4 regions of the Cupriavidus sp. YAF13 genome follow, and region 1 is predicted to be linked to each of the others. Evidence: predicted binding sites of a transcription regulator. Region 1 holds the regulator's gene; each other region holds the start of a gene.

What was found. Region 1 encodes sigma-54, which starts transcription at its own class of promoters, with help from an activator protein. Its sites were predicted from a motif close to TGGCANGNAANCTGCTTT; they were not measured.
Region 2: atzF (allophanate hydrolase) is a predicted target of sigma-54. The motif match lies at 4,047-4,064, and genes of this name have one in related genera.
Region 3: AB4061_RS23730 (pilin) is a predicted target of sigma-54. The motif match lies at 2,938-2,955, and genes of this name have one in related genera.
Region 4: AB4061_RS09275 (methanol/ethanol family PQQ-dependent dehydrogenase) is a predicted target of sigma-54. The motif match lies at 2,114-2,131, and genes of this name have one in related genera.

The regions. Positions count from the first base shown of each region.
Region 1 is NZ_JBFRDD010000006.1:140,302-145,911, reverse strand. Features, by position in the region: gene AB4061_RS07480 (KpsF/GutQ family sugar-phosphate isomerase) at 1-773, shown strand, start outside; gene lptC (LPS export ABC transporter periplasmic protein LptC) at 789-1,415, shown strand; gene lptA (lipopolysaccharide transport periplasmic protein LptA) at 1,470-2,114, shown strand; gene lptB (LPS export ABC transporter ATP-binding protein) at 2,139-2,924, shown strand; gene AB4061_RS07460 (RNA polymerase factor sigma-54) at 3,060-4,535, shown strand; gene hpf (ribosome hibernation-promoting factor, HPF/YfiA family) at 4,585-4,935, shown strand; gene ptsN (PTS IIA-like nitrogen regulatory protein PtsN) at 5,318-5,610, shown strand, end outside.
Region 2 is NZ_JBFRDD010000044.1:2,751-8,360, reverse strand. Features, by position in the region: gene uca (urea carboxylase) at 1-2,135, opposite strand, end outside; gene atzF (allophanate hydrolase) at 2,149-4,002, opposite strand; gene AB4061_RS29200 (LysR substrate-binding domain-containing protein) at 4,414-5,400, opposite strand; gene AB4061_RS29195 (tripartite tricarboxylate transporter substrate binding protein) at 5,547-5,610, shown strand, end outside.
Region 3 is NZ_JBFRDD010000031.1:61,772-67,381, forward strand. Features, by position in the region: gene sucC (ADP-forming succinate--CoA ligase subunit beta) at 1-696, shown strand, start outside; gene sucD (succinate--CoA ligase subunit alpha) at 778-1,659, shown strand; gene AB4061_RS23725 (TerC family protein) at 1,965-2,660, shown strand; gene AB4061_RS23730 (pilin) at 3,044-3,499, shown strand; gene AB4061_RS23735 (PglL family O-oligosaccharyltransferase) at 3,611-5,482, shown strand; gene AB4061_RS23740 (YMGG-like glycine zipper-containing protein) at 5,509-5,610, opposite strand, start outside.
Region 4 is NZ_JBFRDD010000008.1:71,899-77,508, forward strand. Features, by position in the region: gene AB4061_RS09270 (c-type cytochrome) at 1-77, opposite strand, end outside; gene AB4061_RS09275 (methanol/ethanol family PQQ-dependent dehydrogenase) at 176-1,984, opposite strand; gene AB4061_RS09280 (hypothetical protein) at 2,412-2,810, shown strand; gene AB4061_RS09285 (sigma-54-dependent Fis family transcriptional regulator) at 3,038-5,089, shown strand; gene AB4061_RS09290 (ATP-grasp domain-containing protein) at 5,415-5,610, shown strand, end outside.

The sequences.
Region 1 (5,610 bases):
CGACCGGCACGCCCGCGTTTTTCGTGCATCCGGCCGAAGCCAGCCACGGCGACCTGGGCATGGTCACGCGCGACGATGTGCTGATCGCCTTTTCCAATTCCGGAGAGACCGCCGAGTTGCTTTCGATCGTCCCGATCGTCAAGCGCATCGGCGCCAAGCTCATCTCCGTGACTGGCAACCCCGCCTCCACGCTGGCCAAGCTGGCCGACGCGCACCTCAATGCCGGGGTGGAAAAAGAAGCCTGCCCGCTCAACCTGGCGCCGACCGCCAGCACCACCGCCGCACTGGCGATGGGCGACGCGCTCGCGGTGGCGGTGCTGGATGCCCGCGGCTTCGGCGAGGAAGACTTTGCCCGCTCGCATCCGGGCGGCGCGCTCGGGCGCAAGCTGCTGACCCACGTGCGCGACGTCATGCGCAGCGGCAACGCGGTGCCCAAGGTGCGCGAGAGCACGCCGCTGGCACAGGCCCTGATGGAAATCACCCGCAAAGGCATGGCAATGACCGCGGTGGTGGACCCGGACGACCGCCTGATCGGCGTCTTCACCGATGGCGACCTGCGCCGCCTGCTCGAAACCCCGCGTGACTGGAAGACCGTACCCATCAGCGAGGTCATGCACCGCACACCGCATACCGTCGGGCCGGACCAGCTGGCCGTGGAAGCCGTGCAGGTGATGGAGGCGAACCGCATCAACCAGATGCTGGTGGTCGACGCGGAGCGGCGCCTGGTCGGCGCGCTCCACATCCACGACCTGACCCGCGCCAAGGTCATCTGAGGCCAGCCCATGCCCATGCGGGAAATCCTGTCCTCCCTGAGCCGGCTTGCCATGCGAGCCCTGCCCCTGCTGCTGATGGCACTGGTGGCGGGCAGCACCTTCTGGCTGGTGCAGGTCAACTCCCCGAAAGAAGCGGACACCGGGACGGTAGGCAAGAAGCATGAACCGGATTACTACATGATCCGTTTTTCCGCGACCGAGCTTGCCGAGGACGGCAACACCAAGCTGCGCTTCACCGGCGACAAGATGATCCACTTCGAGGACGACCAGACCTACGAAGTGACGCGCCCGGCCATGCGCTCCTACGAAATCGACCGTCCGCCCGTCACCGGCCACTCCGATCGCGGCACAATGAACGCGGAAGGCTCGGTCATCGACCTGTTCGGCAATGCCTTCATCGTGCGTGCCCAGGGCCCCGAGCCTGCCAAGGACCCACAGATGACGGCCGCCTCGGAGTATTTCCAGGTGCTGGTGAACGATGACATCGTCAAGACCGACAAGGCTGTCAAGCTGACCCGCGGCCCGTCGGTGATGACCGCCAACGGCCTGGTCTTCAACAATGTCACTCGCGAAGTACAATTGCTGGGTAACGTACGCGGCACCATCATCACGGGGCCGCCGCCGGCAAGTCCCGCGAAGTAGCCCTGAAGCCGCCCGCGGGCACCAGCCGCCCGCGTCAACCGCCATCACGCCAACATGAATCCATTCCCGACGACTTCGTCCTGTCTGCGCCGCAGCACGGCCGCTTTGCTGACGCTGGCCGCCGTCCTTGGCCTCACGCTGGCCGCGCCCGCCAGCGCCGAAAAGGCCGACCGCGAAAAGCCGCTGGTCCTGGAGGCCGACAATGCCAGCTACGATGACGTCAAGCAGGTCTATGTACTGACCGGCAACGTGGTGCTGACCAAAGGCACCATGGTGCTCAAATCCGACGCGGCCGAAGTCCGTACCGATCCCGAGGGCTACCAGTACGCGGTCGCGACCTCTAAGGGCGGCAAGCAAGCCTATATCCGCCAGAAGCGCGACAACGTCGACGAGTACATCGACGGCTGGGGCGACCGCATCGAATATGACGGCAAGCAGGAGTTGTCCAAGCTGATCGGGCGCGCCCGCATGGCTCGCCTGGCCGGCGCCAAGCTGGTCGACGAGATCCGCGGCGCGGTGATCACCTATGACAGCCGCAACGAGTTCTACACGGCCAGCGGCGGCGCCGAGAACGCGACCGCGGGCAGCCCGTCGGGCCGCGTGCGCGCCGTGCTGTCGCCGCGCCAGGAGCAGCCCGCCAGCGGTGCCGCAGCCAACCCGCTGCCGCTCAAGCCGGCCACGGCTCCCGTCAACCCCTGACCCACGGATTCTGACTTCACCTTCATGACCGCTACCCAAACCGCACCGTCCCAGCCCGCCACCCTGAAGGACAGCAGCACGCTGGTCGTGCGCCACCTGAAGAAGCGCTACGGCTCGCGCACCGTGGTCAAGGACGTGTCGCTCGACGTGAAGAGCGGCGAGGTGGTCGGCTTGCTGGGCCCCAACGGCGCGGGCAAGACCACGTCGTTCTACATGATCGTGGGGCTGGTGGCGCTGGACGAGGGCGATATCGTGCTCGACGACAAGCACATCAGCGGCCTGGCCATCCATGAGCGAGCGCGCATGGGCCTGTCCTACCTGCCGCAGGAAGCCTCGGTGTTCCGCAAGCTCAATGTGCAGGAGAACATCCGCGCGGTGCTGGAGCTGCAGCTCAACGATGGCAAACCCCTGGGCAAGGCCGAGATCGAGCGCCGGCTGGACACCCTGCTGGATGACCTGCAGATTGCCCACCTGCGCGACAACCCGGCGCTATCGCTGTCCGGCGGCGAGCGCCGCCGCGTGGAAATCGCCCGCGCGCTGGCCTCCGCGCCGCGCTTCATCCTGCTCGACGAGCCCTTCGCCGGTGTCGACCCGATCGCGGTAGGCGAAATCCAGCGCATCGTCAGCTTCCTCAAGGCACGCAATATCGGCGTGCTGATCACCGACCACAACGTGCGCGAGACGCTGGGCATCTGCGACCACGCCTACATCATCAGCGAAGGCGCGGTGCTGGCGTCCGGGCAGCCTGAGGACATCATCGCCAACGAGTCGGTGCGCAAGGTCTACCTGGGCGAGAACTTCCGCATGTAAGGGCGCGTGGCGCCTGCCGCGCATCGGCCCCCGGGCGGCTTCGGTGTCGCCTTTTATCCTTCAAACGATCATAGCGACACCAGCGATAGCAATTTCCGTTCCATCAGTACGGAAGTTGAGCATAAAATAGGTCGCATGAAACCGTCGCTACAGCTCCGCCTCTCGCAGCATCTCGCGCTTACGCCGCAACTCCAGCAGTCGATCCGGCTGCTGCAACTGTCCACGCTTGAACTGCAGCAGGAAGTGGAACAGGCGCTGACCGAGAACCCCTTGCTCGAGCGTGAGAACGACTGGCTGGACAGCCCGTTGCGCGTGTCTTCGGACGGCTCGGTGAACCTGCAGAGCGCGCCCGCGCCGGCGCCCGCCGATGGCCAGGGCACCAGCGAGAACCGCCCGGATGGCGCCCCCGAAGCCGACGACAGCTACTCCGACAGCAACGAGGATTACGGCAGCGACTGGAGCCTGGACGACTTCGCCCGCCGCCCGCAAGGCGAAGACGACGAAAAGACCCCGATGCAGCTGCGCGACGCCGAGCCCACGCTGCGTGAACACCTCATGGAACAGCTGGCGCCGCTCAAGATTTCCCTGCGCGACAAGGGGCTGGCTATCTTTCTGGTCGAATCCCTGGACGATGATGGCTACCTGAGCACGACGCTCGAGGAAATCTGCAGCGAGCTGCCGGAGGAGCTCGAGTTCGAGGTCGACGAGATCCAGGCTGTGCTCACGCTGCTGCAGAGCTTCGATCCGCCGGGCGTCGGGGCACGCAACGCCGCCGAGTGCCTGGCGCTGCAATTGCGCAGGCTCAAGCATCCGCAGCGCGAACTGGCGCTGAGCATCGTCACCAACCACCTCGAGCTGCTGGCGGTGCGCGATTACACGCGCCTTAAAAAGGCGCTGCAAGTGGACGAGCCGGAACTCAAGGCCGCCCATGAACTGATCCGCTCGCTCGCGCCCTATCCCGGCCATGCCTACAGCCGGCCAGAAGCGGATTTCGTGGTGCCCGATGTTTTTGTTCGAAAGTTGAGCGGCGGATGGATCGCCCACCTAAACCCGGATGTGATGCCGCGGCTACGCATCAACGACATGTACGCGCAGATTTTGCGCGGTGCAAAAGGCGATGCAGGCGCGGCCGGATTGCAGCAAAAGCTGCAGGAAGCACGCTGGTTGATCAAGAATATCCAGCAAAGGTTCGACACGATATTGCGCGTCGCACAAGCCATTGTCGAACGTCAAAAGAACTTCTTCACCCACGGTGAAATTGCGATGCGCCCCTTGGTTTTGCGGGAGATTGCCGATACACTGGGTTTACACGAGTCCACCATCTCTCGGGTGACTACCAATAAATACATGGCAACGCCGATGGGGACTTTCGAGCTGAAGTATTTTTTCGGCTCTCACATATCCACAGAAACCGGCGGCGCGGCCTCATCAACGGCAATCCGTGCGTTGATCAAGCAATTGATAGGAGCCGAAGACGCTAGGAACCCCTTGTCCGACAGCCGGATTGCCGAATTGCTCGGCGAGCAAGGCTTTGTGGTAGCACGGCGTACCGTTGCCAAATACCGCGAAGCGCTCAAGATTCCCGCGGTCAATCTCCGTAAGACTTTGTAGCCGAGCTGCATCGCCTGCCTGATGCAGCTCTTTCAGAAGGAGAAACGCTATGAACTTCAAGATCAGTGGACACCACTTGGACATCACGCCCCCTCTGCGTGAGTACGTGGAAACGAAACTGGAGCGTATCGTCAGGCATTTCGATCAAGTCATTGGCGTAAGTGTGCTGCTCTCTGTCGACAATACAAAAGAAAAGGACCGGCGGCAGTACGCGGAAATCAATCTACATCTCAAGGGCAAGGACATCTTTGTCGAAGCGCATCATGAAGACCTGTATGCCGCTATCGACGCACTGGTCGACAAGCTCGACCGGCAGGTGATTCGCCACAAGGATCGCGTGCAGAGCCACGACCGTGAAGCGGTCAAGTATCAGATGGCCGCATCGCAGATGCAGCAATGACCGTGCCTGACGGCCCACATACCGGGCCGTCGGTGTCAGTCCCTTGAAAAATGGAATCAAGCCGCGCCCAGAGCGCGGCTTTTTCATTGCGGCCTACCCAATCGGGGCACACAGGGGATTCCGCAACGCATATGTACCGGTGTATGCTGTGCAATACATAGTTGACTGGCCTAGCCATTCCGGTGCATGCAGCACCGCTTGAGCGCATCGGCCATTGCAATGCACAAAGCGGAAGCGGGCCTGCTCTATAATGGCCAGACGCCCGACACCGGCATGGGGGACAACCGGTGGAAACCTCGGGCCTTGGTTTTTATCCACTTTCCGCCCGGCGGGACGCCTCCTGGCCCCGGGCCTGCTTACTAGAAAACCCTGCGCATTCCACATGAATCGTTTGGCTAAATTGCTGCCACCCGGCAACATCAACCTCGACGTCAGCGTCACCAGCAAGAAGCGCGTGTTCGAACAGGCCGGGCTCCTCTTCGAGAACAACCATGGCGTAGCGCGCGCGACCGTGACCGACAACCTGTTCGCCCGCGAGTCGCTGGGGTCCACCGGCCTAGGCGCGGGGGTTGCAATCCCCCACGGCCGTATCAAGGGACTGAAGCAGCCACTGGCCGCCTTCATGCGCCTGGCCGAGCCGATCCCCTTCGAGTCGCCCGACGGCAAGCCGGTCGC
Region 2 (5,610 bases), on a different contig from region 1:
GGGAAGTCCCCGGTGAAGTTGATGGCACCGATTGCGTATTCGCAGTCGTGCACGTTGGATGGGTGCAGCCCCGCCTCGCCGCCGTCGCGCCGCGCCCATTCGGGCCGGGGCCCGACCAGGCGCACGCCAAGGCGGTTGGCGTTGTAGTGCACCTCCCACTCCGTAGCGAAAAAAGTCTCCATCGATGCCGGCGTAAAGAAGTCGGGAGCGCCATGCGGTCCGTGCAGGACCGCGATCTCCCAGTGCTGGCCGTAGGCCGGCACCAGTGCCGCGGGTGCGGCCTGCGGCGCCGTCACGGGCGCCTCGATGCCGCTGGCCGCCAGATGTGGCTGGCCGAGCGGGAGCATGTCGCCCAGCCGCAGCGTGCGGCCGGCATGCCCGCCGAACTGCCCGAGCACGAAGGTCGACCGGCTGCCCAGATAGACCGGCACATCGAAGCCATTACGCACGGCAAGGTAGGTGCGCAAGCCTTGCGTGGCCTTGCCGAGCGCCAGGACCTGTCCCGGGGCTACGCTGATTGGCGCCCAGAGCGGGACGTTCATCCCGTCGAGTGTCGCCGTGCAAGGCGCGCCGGCCAGCGCGACCACGGCTGCGCTATGAAAACGCAGGCGCGGCCCCACCAGCGTGCATTCCAGTCCGGCCGCGCCCGGATGATTGCCGACGATGCGGTTGGCCAGCCGGAAGGCGTAGTCGTCCATCGGCCCGGACGGCGGCACGCCGATATGCCAGTAGCCCATGCGCCCCGGCACGTCCTGGATGCTGGTATAGGTGCCCGGCTCCAGCACTTCGATGACTGCCGGCGCGTAGGGAAAACTGTCGAGCATGCGCGTGAAGGCGCGGCCCGCGGTGAACTCGGGCGAGTCGACGATCTGGCGCAGGTAGTCCAGGTTGGTGGCGATGCCGCAGAGGCGCGTAGCGGCCAGCGCTGCTGCGAGCCTTGCGCGCGCGGCTTCGCGGGTGGGGCCGTGGACGATCAGCTTGGCCAGCAGCGGATCGTAAAAGGCGGACACCTCCGTGCCAGCCTCGACCCAGCCGTCGACGCGCACGCCGTCCGGAAACGCCACCTCGGTCAGCGTGCCCGGCGAGGGCTGGAACTGCTTGAGCGGATCCTCCGCATAGAGCCGCACCTCCATGGCCGTGCCCTGGGGCGGGCGGGAGATGGCATCCCAGTCCAGCGCATCGCCCGCGGCCACCTTCAGCATGCAGGCGACCAGGTCCAGCCCGGTGACCAGCTCGGTCACGGGATGTTCCACCTGCAGCCGGGTATTGACCTCCAGGAAGTAGAAATCCTCCCGCTCCACGTCGTAGATGAACTCCACCGTGCCGGCAGACCGGTAGCGCACCGATTCGCCCAGCTGGATCGCGGCCTGGTGCAGCGCGTGGCGCGTGGCCTCGCTCAAGTGCGGCGCCGGGGTTTCCTCCACCACCTTCTGGTTGCGGCGCTGCGTGGAGCAATCCCGCTCGCCCAGCGCCACCACGCGGCCCGCGCCATCGCCAAAGATCTGCACCTCGATATGCCGCGCGCGGTCCAGGCAGCGCTCGATAAAGGCGCCGCCATCCTTGAAGAACTGCTCGCCCAGCCGTTGCACGCTGTCAAAGGCCGCGCTCAGCTCGGCGTCATCAGCGCAACGCGACAGGCCGATGCCGCCCCCGCCGGCCGTGCTCTTTAGCATGACGGGATAGCCGATGCGCGCGGCCTCCCGCAGGGCCTCTTCCACGCTGGAGAGCAGGCCGGTGCCGGGCGTCATCGGCACCCCTGCTTCGGCCGCCAGCTCGCGCGCCCGGTGCTTGAGCCCGAACTCGCGGAGCTGGTGCGGCGTCGGGCCAATGAAAACCAGTCCCGCCGCCTCGCAGGCCTCGGCAAACTCCGCGCTCTCCGACAGAAAGCCGTAGCCCGGAAACACGGCTTGCGCACCGGTGTCCAACGCAGCTTGCAACACGCGCTCGGCCACCAGGTAGCTATCCGCCGCACGCTCGCCACCCAGCGGCACGGCCACATCGGCCAGCCGGGCATGCGCGGCATTGCGATCGGCATCCGAATACACGGCCACGCTCTTGATCCCCAGGGCACGCAAGGTGCGAATGGCGCGCACGGCGATCTCGCCACGATTGGCGATCAGTACGGTGTGGAACATCGGCGCTCCCGGATCAGTTCGCGCTGGCGTTTGCACTGGCGAGATAAGCGCGCCAGCCGCCAAATGCCGTGATATCGCGGGCGCCTTCCAGGCCCCGGGGTTCGCAGATGAACCCGGTGATCTGGCGGCCGTCTTCCAGCAGCAGCTTGCCGATGCCAAGGGGCGCGGGAATCTCCGCGACGAAGGCGCCAAAGCTGGCCAGTGGCACATCCCAGAGCTCGACTTCGATCGGCGCGCCCTGCCCCTTGCCGATATGCACCAGCCCGGGCTTGGGCGGGATCGAGTCCGCCAGCGCATAAAGCCGGTAGCACGGCGCCGTGCGGCAAGCCTCCACAAAGGCCGCGTGGCGCGTGAGCAGTTGATGGTTAAGCGGCATGCCGCTAAGGTGGGCGCCGACCACGGCCAGCCGCACCGACCCCGGCGTGACCGGCGTGGCGCGCGGTGCGCCAACGGGACAAGCCCGCCCGGTGGCGCCCAGCGGCAACGCTTGCGCCGCCTGCCACTGCCGGCCAAGACGGGCCAGCGCGCGGTCCGACCAGGCCGGGGCAATCAGCGTGATGCCCGCAGGCAGGCCATCCTCGCGCGCACCGGCCGGCAGCGCCAGCGCCGACAGGTCGGCCAGGTTGGTGAAGTTGGTATAGGTGCCAAGCCGCGCGTTCAGGCCGATCGGATCGTCTTGCACGGCGGCCAGCGTATAGATCGACGGCGCGCTCGGCACCACCAGCGCATCGACATTTGCCAGCGCCTGGTGGATAGCACGGGTCAGCGCCGCGCGCTGGTACTCGGCGCCAAACGCGTCCATCGCGCTATAGCGGCCCGCTTCCTCGACGATGACGCGAACGACCGGATCGATGGCTTCCGGCTGGCTGGCGTGAAGCTGGCCCACCGCCAGGAAGCGTTCGGCCACCCATGGCCCCTGGTAGAGCAGCGCGGCCAGCTCGGCGAATGGCGAAAAATCAATCGGCACCAGCTTGGCGCCCATGGCCTGCAAGTCCGCCTGCGCTTGCTTGAAACTGGCCTGCGCCTGCGTATCGCCAAAGAACACCAGCTCATCGGGAATGCCCAGCACGGGCGATGGCGCCAGCGCGGCAGGCGCGCACTGCGGATAGGTGCGCGAGTAAGGATCGTCGTGGTCGAAGCCGCCGGCGATCTCCGCCACCAGCGCGGCATCCTCGACCGTCAGCGCAAACACGGAGACGCAGTCCAGCGTGCGGCAAGCCGGCACCACGCCGGCGCTGGAGAGCCAGCCCCGGGTGGGCTTGAGGCCCACGATATTGTTGAATGCCGCGGGAATGCGCCCCGAGCCCGCCGTATCGGTCCCGAGTGAGAACGGCACCCAGCCGCGCGCCACCGAAGACGCCGAGCCCGAACTGGAGCCGCCGCTGACATATGCCGCATCGAAGCTGTTAGGCACCGCGCCGTAAGGCGAACGCACGCCCACCAGGCCGGTGGCGAACTGGTCCAGGTTAGCCTTGGCCACCACGATGGCCCCGGCCGCGCGCAGCCGCGCCACCGCGCCGGCATCGCGCTCGGCCACATACGCAAACGCGGGACACGCCGCCGTGGTGGGCCACCCCGCCACGTCGATGTTGTCTTTCACCACGAACGGCACGCCGTAGAGGGGAAACCCATCGAGCTTGCCGCCCGCTTCTTCAACGCGCGCCGCCAGCGCAGCCAGCTGGGCCTGCAACCGCGCCGCATCCAGGCGCGCGATCCACGCCGGGTCCGCTGCGTCCAGCGCCAGGAACGGCGCCAGCGCGTCCGCGGGCGAGGCGCCTTGCGTTCTGTAGAGCTGTTGCCACTCAGGCAGCGTTCGGCAACTGCCGAGGCTGGCGGCGGATCGGCGCAGAGGCGTCTTGCTGGTCATCGCTTGTATCCCGCGTTGTATACATGAAGGCGTTGCAGACCAACAAAGCAGGAGACATGCCATGTAAGACAAAAAAATAGATTCTTCTTACATGTCGAGGGAATCGGGATCAGGGCGCACTCGCGGGCCGAAGGCACATGCGCGGCACGCACCCGCGCCGCACCATGGGGCGGCGCGGGTGCGTACTATATCAGTGCCAGCTGGCAGGACGACGCCGCAATGTGGTGCGTCGTCCCGGCGCCTTAGAGCCGCACCTGCGAGGCCAGTTGCCCACGGTAGCTCACGCCAACGCTGACATTCGCCGCCGCGCCGGCTTCCACGCCGAGCTCGGCACGACGCGACGACGATCCCGGCGTTTCATGCTCTGGCGAAGTCCCTGCTAGCCACGCCGCGCTGATCGCGGCGGGCTGGCTAATTCGCGCGCCGCGGCGCGCGCGCCGGCTTTTTCGCGCCACCCGGCGGCGTGGCCAATTGCCCCGCCGCCGCGCGCAGGCATTCGACCAGCTGGATGCTGCTGGGCGTGGGCCGCCCCTCGCGCAGTGTGATCACGCCCACCGGCGGCAGCTCCAGCGCAACGTCCATCGGCAGGACATGGAAGCGGCCTTCCCGCTCGAACTGCTGCCCCACCGACCTGGCCAGGAAGCCCACGGCATCTAGCTGGGAGACGAAGGTGGTGATGGCAAGGTAGGACGACGACTCGATCAGGTCGGTTGGCGGCTGCAGGCCGTGGCGGTAGAACTCCTGCTCGATCTTGACCCGTAGCGAGGCCCATGGCGGCGGTACCACGCAAGGCATGCCGGCCAGGTCCGCCCAGCCCGGTGCACGCTGGCTTGCCAGCGCGTGGCCGCTGCGCACCACCGCTACCATCGGCTCGTTATAGAGCGGCTCGGTAATGAGGTCCGGTGCGGCGTAGCCAGGCTCCAGCCGCCCCACGATCAGGTCCAGTTCGCTGATGCGCAGCTTGGGCAGCAGGTGGGGCAGGTCGCCCTCCTCCACCAGCACGGTGGCCTGGGCCGAGCGCTGCTTGAGCAGGCCCACGGCTTGCGCCAGCAGCACCGGCAGGGCCGCGCCCATCGATCCCACCCGGGTGCGCCCGGCGGCGCCGCTGGCCTCCGCAGCGATCTCGTCGCGCGTGCGCTCGTATTGCGCCAGCACCGAGCGGGCAAAACGCACCAGCGACGCGCCCGCCGGCGTGGGCTCGGTGCCGCGCGTGGAACGCGTGAAGAGCGTCAGGCCCAGCGTCTTCTCCACCTCGGTGAGCATCTTGGAGACGGCTGGCTGGCTGACGGAGAGGAACTCGGCGGTGTGGCCGAGATGGCGAAACTCGTCCAGCGCCACCACCAGTTGCAGGTGGCGCAGCTTGATATTGGAGCGCAGGGCGCGGTCGATCTGGGGCATGGCGCGATTCTACTTAACTTTAAGGTTATGAAGCCATTCCGATGATTGATTGGATTGTTATGAACGGCTTTGCCACAATCCAGCCTGACCGGTGGACATTGCCACCAGCCCATGACTCCAATAACGACACCCTGCGAGGACGACACATGACCGCACCCCACGGCATCAACCACGGGCGGCGCCGACTGCTCATCAGCGGCGCCGCTGCCG
Region 3 (5,610 bases), on a different contig from region 1:
GCGGACGCTGACGACATCGCCCGCAAGATCGGCGTGCCCGACGCAAGCGTGGCGCAAGCCCGCCAGGCCCTGCAAGGCCTGTACAAGGCATTCTGGGACACCGATGCTTCGCTGGCTGAAATCAACCCGCTGATCCTGACCGGCGACGGCAAGGTGATCGCACTGGACGCCAAGTTCAACTTCGACTCCAACGCCCTGTTCCGTCACCCGGAAATCGTCGCTTACCGCGACCTGGACGAAGAAGATCCGGCTGAAATCGAAGCGTCGAAGTTCGACCTGGCCTACATCTCGCTGGACGGCAACATCGGCTGCCTGGTGAACGGCGCTGGCCTGGCCATGGCCACCATGGACACCATCAAGCTGTTCGGCGGCGAGCCGGCCAACTTCCTCGACGTGGGCGGCGGTGCCACCACCGAGAAGGTGACCGAAGCCTTCAAGCTGATGCTGAAGAACCCGAACCTGAAGGCCATCCTGGTCAACATCTTCGGCGGCATCATGCGTTGCGACGTGATCGCCGAAGGCGTGATCGCTGCATCCAAGGCCGTGTCGCTGTCCGTGCCGCTGGTCGTGCGCATGAAGGGTACCAACGAAGAGATCGGCAAGAAGATGCTGGCCGACTCGGGCCTGCCCATCATCGCCGCCGATACCATGGAAGAAGCTGCCCAGAAGGTCGTGGCTGCTGCCGCGGGCAAGTAAGCCAGACGCGAACACGAACGCCAGCAGCGCGCCGGGGCCAGGCCTTCGCGCGCTGCTTTGAGCCAAGCAAAGGATTACAGCATGTCGATTCTGATTAATAAAGACACCAAGGTCATCACCCAGGGCATCACCGGCAAGACCGGCCAGTTCCACACCCGTGGCTGCCGCGACTATGCCAACGGCAAGAACTGCTTCGTTGCCGGCGTGAACCCGAAGAAAGCGGGCGAAGACTTCGAAGGCATTCCCATCTACGCAAGCGTCAAGGATGCCAAGGCATCGACCGGCGCCACCGTGTCCGTGATCTACGTGCCGCCCGCAGGCGCCGCTGCCGCCATCTGGGAAGCCGTTGACGCTGACCTGGACCTGGTGGTCTGCATCACCGAAGGCATCCCCGTGCGCGACATGATGGAGCTCAAGGACAAGATGGCCAAGGGCAACAAGAAGACCCTGTTGCTGGGACCGAACTGCCCGGGCCTGATCACGCCTGACGAAATCAAGATCGGCATCATGCCGGGCCACATCCACCGCAAGGGCCGCATCGGCGTGGTGTCGCGCTCGGGCACGCTGACCTATGAAGCAGTCGGTCAGCTGACCGCGCTGGGCATGGGCCAGTCGTCGGCAGTGGGCATTGGTGGCGACCCCATCAACGGCCTGAAGCACATCGACATCATGAAGATGTTCAACGACGATCCCGAAACGGACGCCGTGGTCATGATCGGCGAAATCGGTGGTCCGGACGAAGCCAACGCGGCTTACTGGATCAAGGAAAACATGAAGAAGCCGGTGGTTGGCTTCATCGCTGGCGTGACCGCGCCTCCGGGCAAGCGCATGGGCCACGCCGGCGCGCTGATCTCGGGCGGTGCCGACACGGCGCAAGCCAAGCTGGAAATCATGGAAGCCTGCGGTATCAAGGTCACCAAGAACCCGTCGGAAATGGCTCGCCTGCTCAAGTCGATCCTGTAATACCGATTTGCAGCCTCCCGCCTCCGGGCGGGAAAGCTTGCCGGAGCCGGCGCGCTCGCATGACTGCGACCGCACACCGGCTCTCCATGCCCCCGCCTGCGTGCGGGGGCATGTCATTCTGGAGTACCGTTACCTAGGGTATCTCCCAAGGTGTGCGACATGCCGATTGAAACCGAATCGAAAGCTTGATACGGTAAATCTTCATGTCTGAAGACTCAGACATCCGAAATTCCGCAGGCGCCGCAGTTTTTGGCGGTGTCATGTGGCGTTAGAATCATAATTTAAGAAATTCGAGGAGCTTTACCGTGGAACTGCTGTCCTCCACCGCTTTCTGGATCGCGTTGGGATCCATTATCCTGACCAACATCGTGCTATCCGGCGACAACGCCGTGGTGATCGCGCTGGCCTCCCGCAACCTCCCGCCCGCCCAGCAGAAGAAGGCCATCTTCTGGGGCAGCGCCGCCGCCATCATCATGCGGGTGGTGCTGACGGTAGCCGCGGTCAAGCTGCTGAGCCTGCCGTACCTGAAGATCGTCGGCGCCATCCTGCTGGTCTACATCGGCGTGCAGCTGCTCACCGGCGATGACGACGAAGAAGGCCACTCGGCCAAGGACAACATCTGGGCCGCGATCCGCACCATCCTGATCGCCGACCTGGTGATGTCGCTCGACAACGTGGTGGCCGTGGCCGCCGCGGCGCAGAAGGGACCGGAAGGCAGCCAGCTGATGCTGCTGATCCTGGGCCTGGGCCTGTCGATCCCCCTGATCGTGTTCGGCAGCACCATCCTGCTCAAGGTCATGGACCGCTTCCCCATCATCATCGTGCTGGGCGCCGCGCTGCTGGGCTACCTGGCCGGTGAAATGCTGGTCAGCGACCCGGTAGACGCCGCATGGTTCGAGATGCACGTGCCGCATGCCCACCTGGTGTTCGGCGTGATCGGCGCCGCGCTGGTGGTGGTGGTTGGCAAGCTGCTGAATAAGCGAGCGCCACAGACGGCCTGACGCACTTTGTCGGGTAGGTGGGGTCCCCGTCGGGGGCGCCGCCGGAAAAACGGGCGGCCCGGGAACTGCCCGTTTTGTTTTTTGGGTTGCCGCGCAGACCACGGCGCGGAAATGGCCGTGATGTCAGTGCGATTTCAGACTGACTTAAGCTAAAACATCGACTTACTGACCCTCTGCGTCATACTTGGTGACAAAATTTGCGCGGGATCAACACCCGGAAGGGCCTGAAGTGGCGAAAATTGTCACTCGCCGACGAGACATCAAGACTTGCCGGCGCTGGCACGCTAAGTGCTAAGAACTGACGGCATCACATGAAACAGAATGTTTCGATTTGTATCTAAAATTCCTTCGAGGGGTCAATCATGCAACAACGGGTGCAACAAATGAAAAAACTGGGCCGCCGAGTCCAGAAGGGCTTCACGCTGATCGAACTGATGATCGTGGTTGCGATTATCGGTATTTTGGCGGCGATTGCTATTCCGCAATATCAGGACTATGTGACGCGTGCTCGTTGGACGGAGAATGTTACTTCCATCGCCTCGTTGAAGCAGGCTATTGCAGAGTGCGTTCAAAATAATGTCCAAGCTGCGGGCGCTGCCGCCGCACCGTGCGATGCATTGGGCGCTGCCGGTTTGGGAAGTACGGCAGGTGGTGGATTTGCCACGGTGCCTGCATCTAAGTACGCAGCTAGCGTTGCCTATACCGGAGGAGTGATCACGATCACTGGTACGGCTGCAGTGGGCTCTTGCGTGGTGACCGTTACGCCTGCCATTGCGGCCACCTCAGTGAGTTGGACACTGGCCACTACGACCTGCAGCAAGGCGCAAACTGGCGTTTAACGACTTTAGGTTTGCTTTAATTACCAAGAAGCGCCTTCGGGCGCTTTTTCTTTCCCCGCTCCCCAAGCTATCATCCGCCTTTTGCCAATAAGGCATAACAAGGCACCCCACATGCTGCCCTCCCGGTCAGCCATCCCTCTCAGCTTCCTGGCCGTAGCCGTCACGCTACCGCTGCTGGTCTCCCGGCACACGCTCCCCCTCGCCACCTTCTACGGCGAATGGACTTCCGCATTGCTGTTCGTGCTTGCCGTCATCGTGCTGGGCGCCTCGGCACAGCGGCAGGGCAGGAGCACGGCCTACCAGGCCGCCCCTGCCCAGTTCCCCTGGATCGTCCTCTTTCCCCTCTGGCTGATCGCCACCGGCATCACGCAAACGCTGACCGGCATGGCCGATGTGTCGGGCAGCCGGTTGCTGACCGAACTCTCGCTGGCGCTGGGCGCGGCGGTAATGTGGGCTGCCTGGCGCCAGGGCCGTGCTGCGTCGTCCGTGGAGCGGCAGGCGATGGTGGATGTGCTGGCCATCGCCTGGCTGGTGGCGGGGTTGCTGGGCACGCTGGCGCAATGGGTGCAGGTGTTTGGCCTGGAGCCCGACACGCTGGGGATGGTGTCCACTTACTTTTACGATGACAACCGCCGCTTGTGGGGCAACCTGAACCAGCCCAATCACCAAGCTACGGTTGCGGGCATTGCGCTGGCGGCGGCGGTCTGGCTGGCGGCGCGCGGGTGGTTGCGGGTGCCGGCCTGGCTGGCGGCGGCGGTGCTATTGGTGAGCGGGATCGTGCTGTCCGGCTCGCGCACCGGTGTGTTGCATGTGGGGCTGGCGGCGGTTTATGCGCTGGTGGCTGCCTGGATGGCGCGGGGCGGGGCGGCGTTTGGCAGCACCGGTGAGCTGGGCGGATTCGCAGGCGCCATGCAGCGCGCTGGCCACGCCGGGCGCAACCCCATGCGGCGTCCCGCCGGGCTGGTGTTTGCCGCGGTGGCCATGGTGGTTTTGCTGCTGCTCTTGCAGCCGGCGATCAAGAGCGCCGGGCAGGCAATGGACTGGCGCCTCTTCGATACCGTGGCGCAGATGCAGGGGGGCGACCAGCTCTCGTGGCGCGCCGCGATGTGGACGCACGCGTGGGCGATGTTCCGCGCCCATCCGTGGCTTGGGGTGGGCTGGGGTGAGTATGGCTGGGCGCAGTTCCAGCAGCTCGCGCGGGTGGGCGTGAAAGTCGAGATGTCGCTGCATGCGCACAATGCCGTGCTGGATATGTTGGCCAAGATGGGCGTGATCGGCGCGGCGGGCGTGTTCCTGAGCCTGCTGGCGTGGCTATGGCGCGTGGCGCGCCAGCGCTTGTGGCGCGGGGACGCGCGCGAGCGCGCGCAGACGGGGCTGGTGCTGACCTGGCTGGCGATGCTGTGCGCGCATTCGATGCTGGAGTACCCGCTGCACTACTTGTATTTCGTGCTGCCGTTCTGCTTCATGCTGGGCTGGCTGGAGCCGTCGGGGTTCGGCCGCCTGCGCGTGCCGCGCGGGTTTGCCGTGCTGGCGGGCCTGGCATTCGCCGGCGTGGCGGCAGCCATCCTGACGACAATGTGGCAGGACTACCGCCGTGCGGAGGCGCGCGAGTACGCCCGTGCCGAGCGCCGGGCCGCATTGCCGATGCCGAACTTCTGGTTTCGGCAGGCTGCCGCGTCGGACGCAATCGAGGAGGCCAAGATCACGCCGGAGAACGCCGCGCGGTTGCTTGGGCCCCATATCGCCGCCGTACACCTGCTGCCGACGCCGACGCTGATCTCGCGCACCGCCTGGCTGATGGCGCTGACCGGTGACCCGGTACAGGCCCGGGCGTGGCTGGAGCGCCTGCGCTTCTACTTTGCGGGGGACGAGGCTAACCAGTTCGCGGCGCTCGCCCGCGCCTGCGCCGAAGTCGACGCGGCGGCGCAGCCGCGGGATTTCTGCGACTGGGTGCAGCTGCGCGCCAAACGCAAACCGGAGTGAGCCTTGCTAAGCTGCGCCGCGCCGGGCTATTGCGGCGCGTAGCCCGGGGGCGGCGGTGGCGGATAGTAGTACGTTGGCGCGGCCACCGGACGCGGGGCCGAGGCCATGTGACCGTAGACCGGCACCCG
Region 4 (5,610 bases), on a different contig from region 1:
GTCGCGTCGCTCTTGCTTTGCGCGTCGCAAACGGTACAGGCCAGCAGGGCAAAAATCACCATTGAGGAACGGAACATCTCTTCAACTCCTTGTAGGGACGCTTGGCAGGCGGCCGCGCCGGGCCGCCGCTTCGCTTATTGCAGACTGCGTATCGTGGGGGTGAGCAAGACCGGCATCAGGTGGTAGGCAGCGCGAAGACGAACAGCGTGCCGCCGAGATCGGTGTACTTCGCCAGATCCTTGTAGCCGCCTACCGCGCCCAGACCTTCGTTCGCCTTCTCCAGCCCTGCCGCCATGCCAATGCCGGCCCATCCGCCGATGCCCGAATAGACGCCGACATATTGCTTGCCCTTGAACTGATACGTGAAGACGTTGCCGATGATGCCGGAGGGGGTCTTGAACTTCCACAGCTCCTTCCCGTCCTTGATATTGACGGCCTTCACATAGCCCTCAAGCGTGCCGTAGAAGGCAATATCACCCGCCGTCGCCAGCGCGCCCGACCAGACCGAGAAGCGCTCCGGCTTGGACCACAGGATCTTGCCGGCGGCGGCATCCCAGGCAATGAAATTGCCCATGCCGCCATGGCTCTTCGGCGTCGCGTACATCGACAGGGTCGCTCCTACATAGGGCTGGCCCGCGGTGTACTCGACCTGGAAGGGTTCATAGTCCATGCAGACGTGGTTGGTCGGCACCAGGAAAATGCCCGACTTGCGATCGTAGCTCATCGGCTGCTGGTCCTTGGTGCCGAGCGCCGACGGGCAGATGCCTTTGACGTCGACATCCGGGCCCGTGGTGGCGGGCGAGTACTTGGCGTTGACGATGGGGCGCCCGCTCTTCATGTCGATCTTGGATGCCCAGTTGATGGTCGGGTCGTATTTCTCCGCCACCAGCAATTCGCCGGTCTCGCGGTTGAGCGTGTAGCCGAAACCGTTGCGGTCCAGGTGCACCAGCGTGGGTACCTTCTTGCCCTTGATGTCCAGGTCGGCCAGCACGTTCTCGTTGACGCCGTCGTAGTCCCACTCGTCGTGCGGCGTCATCTGGTAGACCCACTTGGCCTTGCCGGTATCCAGGTCCCGCGCGAACAGCGTCATCGACCACTTGTTGTCGCCCGGGCGCTGCGCCGGATTCCACGTGCCCGGGTTGCCGCTGCCGTAGTAGACCAGGTTCAGCTTCGGATCGTAGGCATACCAGCCCCAGGTGGTGCCGCCGCCCAGCTTCCACTGGTCGCCCTTCCAGGTCTTGACCGAGGAGTCCTTGCCGACCGGCGCCATCTTGCCGTCGGTCCAGGTCATGGTGGTTGCAGGATCGAACAGCAGCTCGTTGTCGGGGCCGGTGCTAAAAGCGGTCCAGATCTTCTTGCCCGTCTTCAGGTCATAGGCGAGCAGGCGGCCGCGCACGCCGAATTCGCCGCCGGAGATGCCGGTGATGACTTTGTCCTTGAAGACGTGCGGGGCGTTGGTATTGGTCTCACCGACCTTGGGATCGCCGTTCTTGACGGTCCACATGACCTTGCCGGTCTTCGCATCGAGCGCCACCAGGGTGGTGTCGGCCTGCTGCAGCAGGATCTTGCCATCGCCGTAGGCCAGGCCGCGGTTGACGGTGTCGCAGCACATCACCGGCACCACGTTGTTTTCCTGCTTGGGCTCGTACTTCCACTTGAAAGACTGGTCCTTCAGGTTGATCGCGATCACCTTGTTCGGAAACGGCGAGTGGATGAACATCGTGTCGCCGATCACCAGCGGCGAGCCTTCGTGGCCTCGCAGCACGCCGGTGGACACCGTCCACGCAACCTGCAGGTTTTTCACGTTGCCGGCGTTGACCTGCTTGAGCTCGCTGTAACGATGGTTGGCATAGTCGCCAGCCTGTGCTGCCCAATTGGCCGGATTGGCCACCAGCTTGTCCAGCTCGGCATCCGCGCGTGCGGTAAATGACGCGGTGGCTGTGGCAAGCATCGCCATCCCCACCATCATGGTCCGGAATTTCATGTCTCCTCCGTCTTTCTTTACGTGACAAAGTCTGGATCCCGCTTCCTGCGCGCCGCCTCCGGCTCCTCAACTAAAACTGATTGCGCGGGTTGCGAACCTGGCAGCCGTCGGAAAGGTGCCGCGCAGGCTTCTGCACGATCCATGCCCGAGCCGCGCAGTCGCCGCTTGCATGGCGAGTGTGCGGTGGGTCTTGAGCGCTTCGTGCCCGGCAGGCAATCACGCTGCGTCGCCCGGCCGGCACGAAGCGCTCGCATTCGTTCCAGGCGGGGGTGCGAGGCCGGGACAATATGTGTCAGAACTGGACCAGAAAGACGGCGTAGCGGGTTCGCGCGGCACCGTGGCGGGATGGCGCGCGACTTGCATCGTTATTGGGACAAGATTGCACAAGACGTTCCACAGAAAGCGCACACTACGAGGAGACCCCCGCATGCAGCCCTCCATCTTCGGCCTCCGGCAGCTTGCCTGCGTGCTGGCGGCATTGTCCATGGCTCCCGCCGACGCGCAAACCGCTCAAGACCTGCCTGCCAACAACTACCCCACTACCGCCCGCGTCGAATATGTGGGCGAGTGCATGGCAAGAAACGGCGGTGCCTACGTGTACCTGCACAAGTGTTCGTGCGCGATCGACCGGATCGCGGCGCAACTGCCATATGACGAGTATGTCGAATCGTCTACCTTCGCCAAGTACGCCACGCTTGGCGGCGAAGGCGGCGCGATATTCCGCGATCCGGAATACGGCAAGCACGCCGCCAAGCGCTATCGCGGCATCCAGGACGATGCGCTGCGCGCCTGCGGTGTTTCGCTGGCGACGCGGGCCGCGCGCTGAATTCGGCGCCGCCGGGAAACCTGAGGGTTTCCGCCCCGTTGATGCGATCGGAAGTCCGGCCTATAGTGTCACCTCGTTACACAAGATCGGCTTCCATCCGCATAACTACAGGCGCCGGTTTCTTTATTGCATCGCAGCGATTGCACTGCGGCTATTGCATAGCAACAGTTCGCGCCACGCCAGATTGCACCGCACAAAAGAGCCCGCAGGCTAAAAGGAGGAGCTCGGTGACAACACTTCAGTCCGCCAGTCACCACGTCGCGCAGATTCTCAATGTCGTCAACGGACAGTTATGCGGCACGCAGAACAGCTCGGTGGTGACACGCTCCTGGGCGCGCTGCCTGCGGGACTTCCAGCTGGACCCTGCGCAGCAGCGCATGCCTCCGATCCTGACCCAGCCGGAGTTCAACGAGCGGCGCGACCGCATGAGCGACCTGATCGCCTGCGCCAAGCTGGAGATGACCACGCTCTACCAGCAGCTCGCCGATCCCGAGCTGGCCGTGGTGCTGACCGATATGGATGGCGTCATCGTGCATATGGTGTCGTCGGTCGGTTTCTCGCAGGACGTGGAACCCCTGGGTTTGCGCACCGGCGCGGTCTGGAGCGAGCGCGAGGCCGGCACTAACGGCATGGGCACCTGCCTGATCGAAGCCGAGCCTGTTGCGGTGCGTCAGAATGAACACTATTTCGCGCAGTACACCTCGCTGACGTGCTCGGCCTCGCCGATCTTCAACGATCGCGGCGAACTGACCGCCGTGCTCGACGTCACCAGCCGCTCGCCGCTGCTGCAGCAGCATTCGCTGGTGCTGGTCGGCATGTCCCGCCAGATGATTGAAAACCGCTTGATGGACGAGCGGTTCAAGCACGCGCACCAGATCCATTTCCACAGCCGCCCCGAACTCGTCAACACGCTGCACGAAGGCAAGCTCGCGATCGACGACAGCGGCAGGGTGCTGGCAGCCAATCGCAGCGCGCTGTTCCAGCTGGATTTTCGCTCGCTGTCTGCCCTGCTCGGCAAACAGATCGACGAATTGTTCAAGACCTCGCTCGACGAAATCCTGGCGCGGTGCGCGCGCAACTCCTTCCATCCGGTGCCGGTCTATCGCGCGAGCGCGTCGAACCGCTTCTTCATGGTGGCCCAGCAGCCGAACCTCGGCACCAGCGGCGGCACCATTGGCGGCGCGAGAGCGGCCAACACCCAAGCCGCGCCGCGAGCGGCCAGCGTGGAACCCCCGACGGCTGTCCCGCGTGCCCCGGCCACGGTGGCACCGTCCACCAGACTGGCCTTTGGCGACCCGCAGATGGAAGCGCAGGTCCGGCTGGCGCAGCGCGTGATCACCCGGCGCATCCCCATCCTGCTGCACGGGGAGACCGGCAGCGGCAAGGAGGTCTTCGCCAATGCCCTGCACCAGATGAGCCCGGCGCGTGAGCGCGCCTTTGTCGCCATCAACTGTGCCTCGCTGCCGGAGAACCTGATCGAAAGCGAATTATTCGGCTACCGCGCCGGCGCGTTTACCGGCGCCCAGCGCGAAGGCCGGCGCGGCAAGATCATCCAGGCCAACGGCGGCACGCTGTTCCTGGACGAGATCGGCGACATGCCCATGACGTTGCAGTCCCGCCTGCTGCGCGTCCTGGAAGAACGTCAGGTCTCGCCGCTCGGCTCGGAGGCGGTGGTCAAGGTCGACTTCCAGCTGGTCAGCGCCAGCCACCGCAACCTGGCCGAACTGGTGCAGAGCGGCCAGTTCCGCGAAGACTTGTTCTACCGGCTCAACGGCATCGAGTTGCGCCTGCCGCCGCTGCGCGAGCGCACCGACCGGCTCACGCTGATGCAGCACATCCTCGCCGAGGAGGCGGAGCCGGACCAGGCACCGACGCTGGCGCCGGACGCCGTGCAGGCGCTGCTGCGCTACCCCTGGCCCGGCAATCTCCGGCAGTTGCGCCATGTGCTGCGCACCGCCCTGGCACTGTGCGACGGCGACACCATCGCTTGCCAGCACCTGCCGGCGGAAATCGTGCAAGGCGCGGGGGAAGCCGGCGCGCCCCGCGAGCCGGCCATGGCGGCGCAGCCCAATATGCCAGACGATGAAGCCAAGGCGCTGGCGCAGTTCAATGCCATCCAACTGAACGAACGCGACACCATCCTTGGCCTGCTCCACAAGCACCGCTGGAATGTCAGCACCGTAGCCCGCTCGCTCTCCATCAGCCGGAACACGCTGTACCGCAAGATACATCGGCTGCATATCAACCTGGCGCAGGCCGAGACGTCCGAGCAATCGTAGCGGCGCCGCCCTGCGTGCCACACCGAGGGGGCTGGCAGCCCCTCGCGCCCCTTACCTATCCTGCTGATCACGCCCTTGTCCAATGGCGTCGCCGGACGCGGGACAGCCTGTGCGAAAAGCGGAACAATGGCCGTGACAGTGCAAGGCCCCGACGCTTGCAACAGGCCCGATTCTCCCCCGATCCCACGCGCGTGGCTCGCTTGGTATGCCGATTGCTTTTTGTAGCGAATGCGAGCGCCACATCGACGCTGGCACCGACGCCGGCATCGCAGCCGATATGCCGGACCCCGCGCGCGAAATGCCCACCGAACCACCCTGACCCACCATGCCCTCCCAGACCCTCATCGTCGCCGCCCTGTCATCGCGGATGATGGCCGAGTCCGCAGCGCAAGCCGGCTTGCGCGTGGCCGCACTGGACCTGTTCGGCGATGCCGACACGCGGCATGTCGCGCAGCGCTGGGAGCCGATCGGCGCCACCGGGTCGATGGCGCTCGACGGCGAGCACGTGCTCGCCGCGCTGC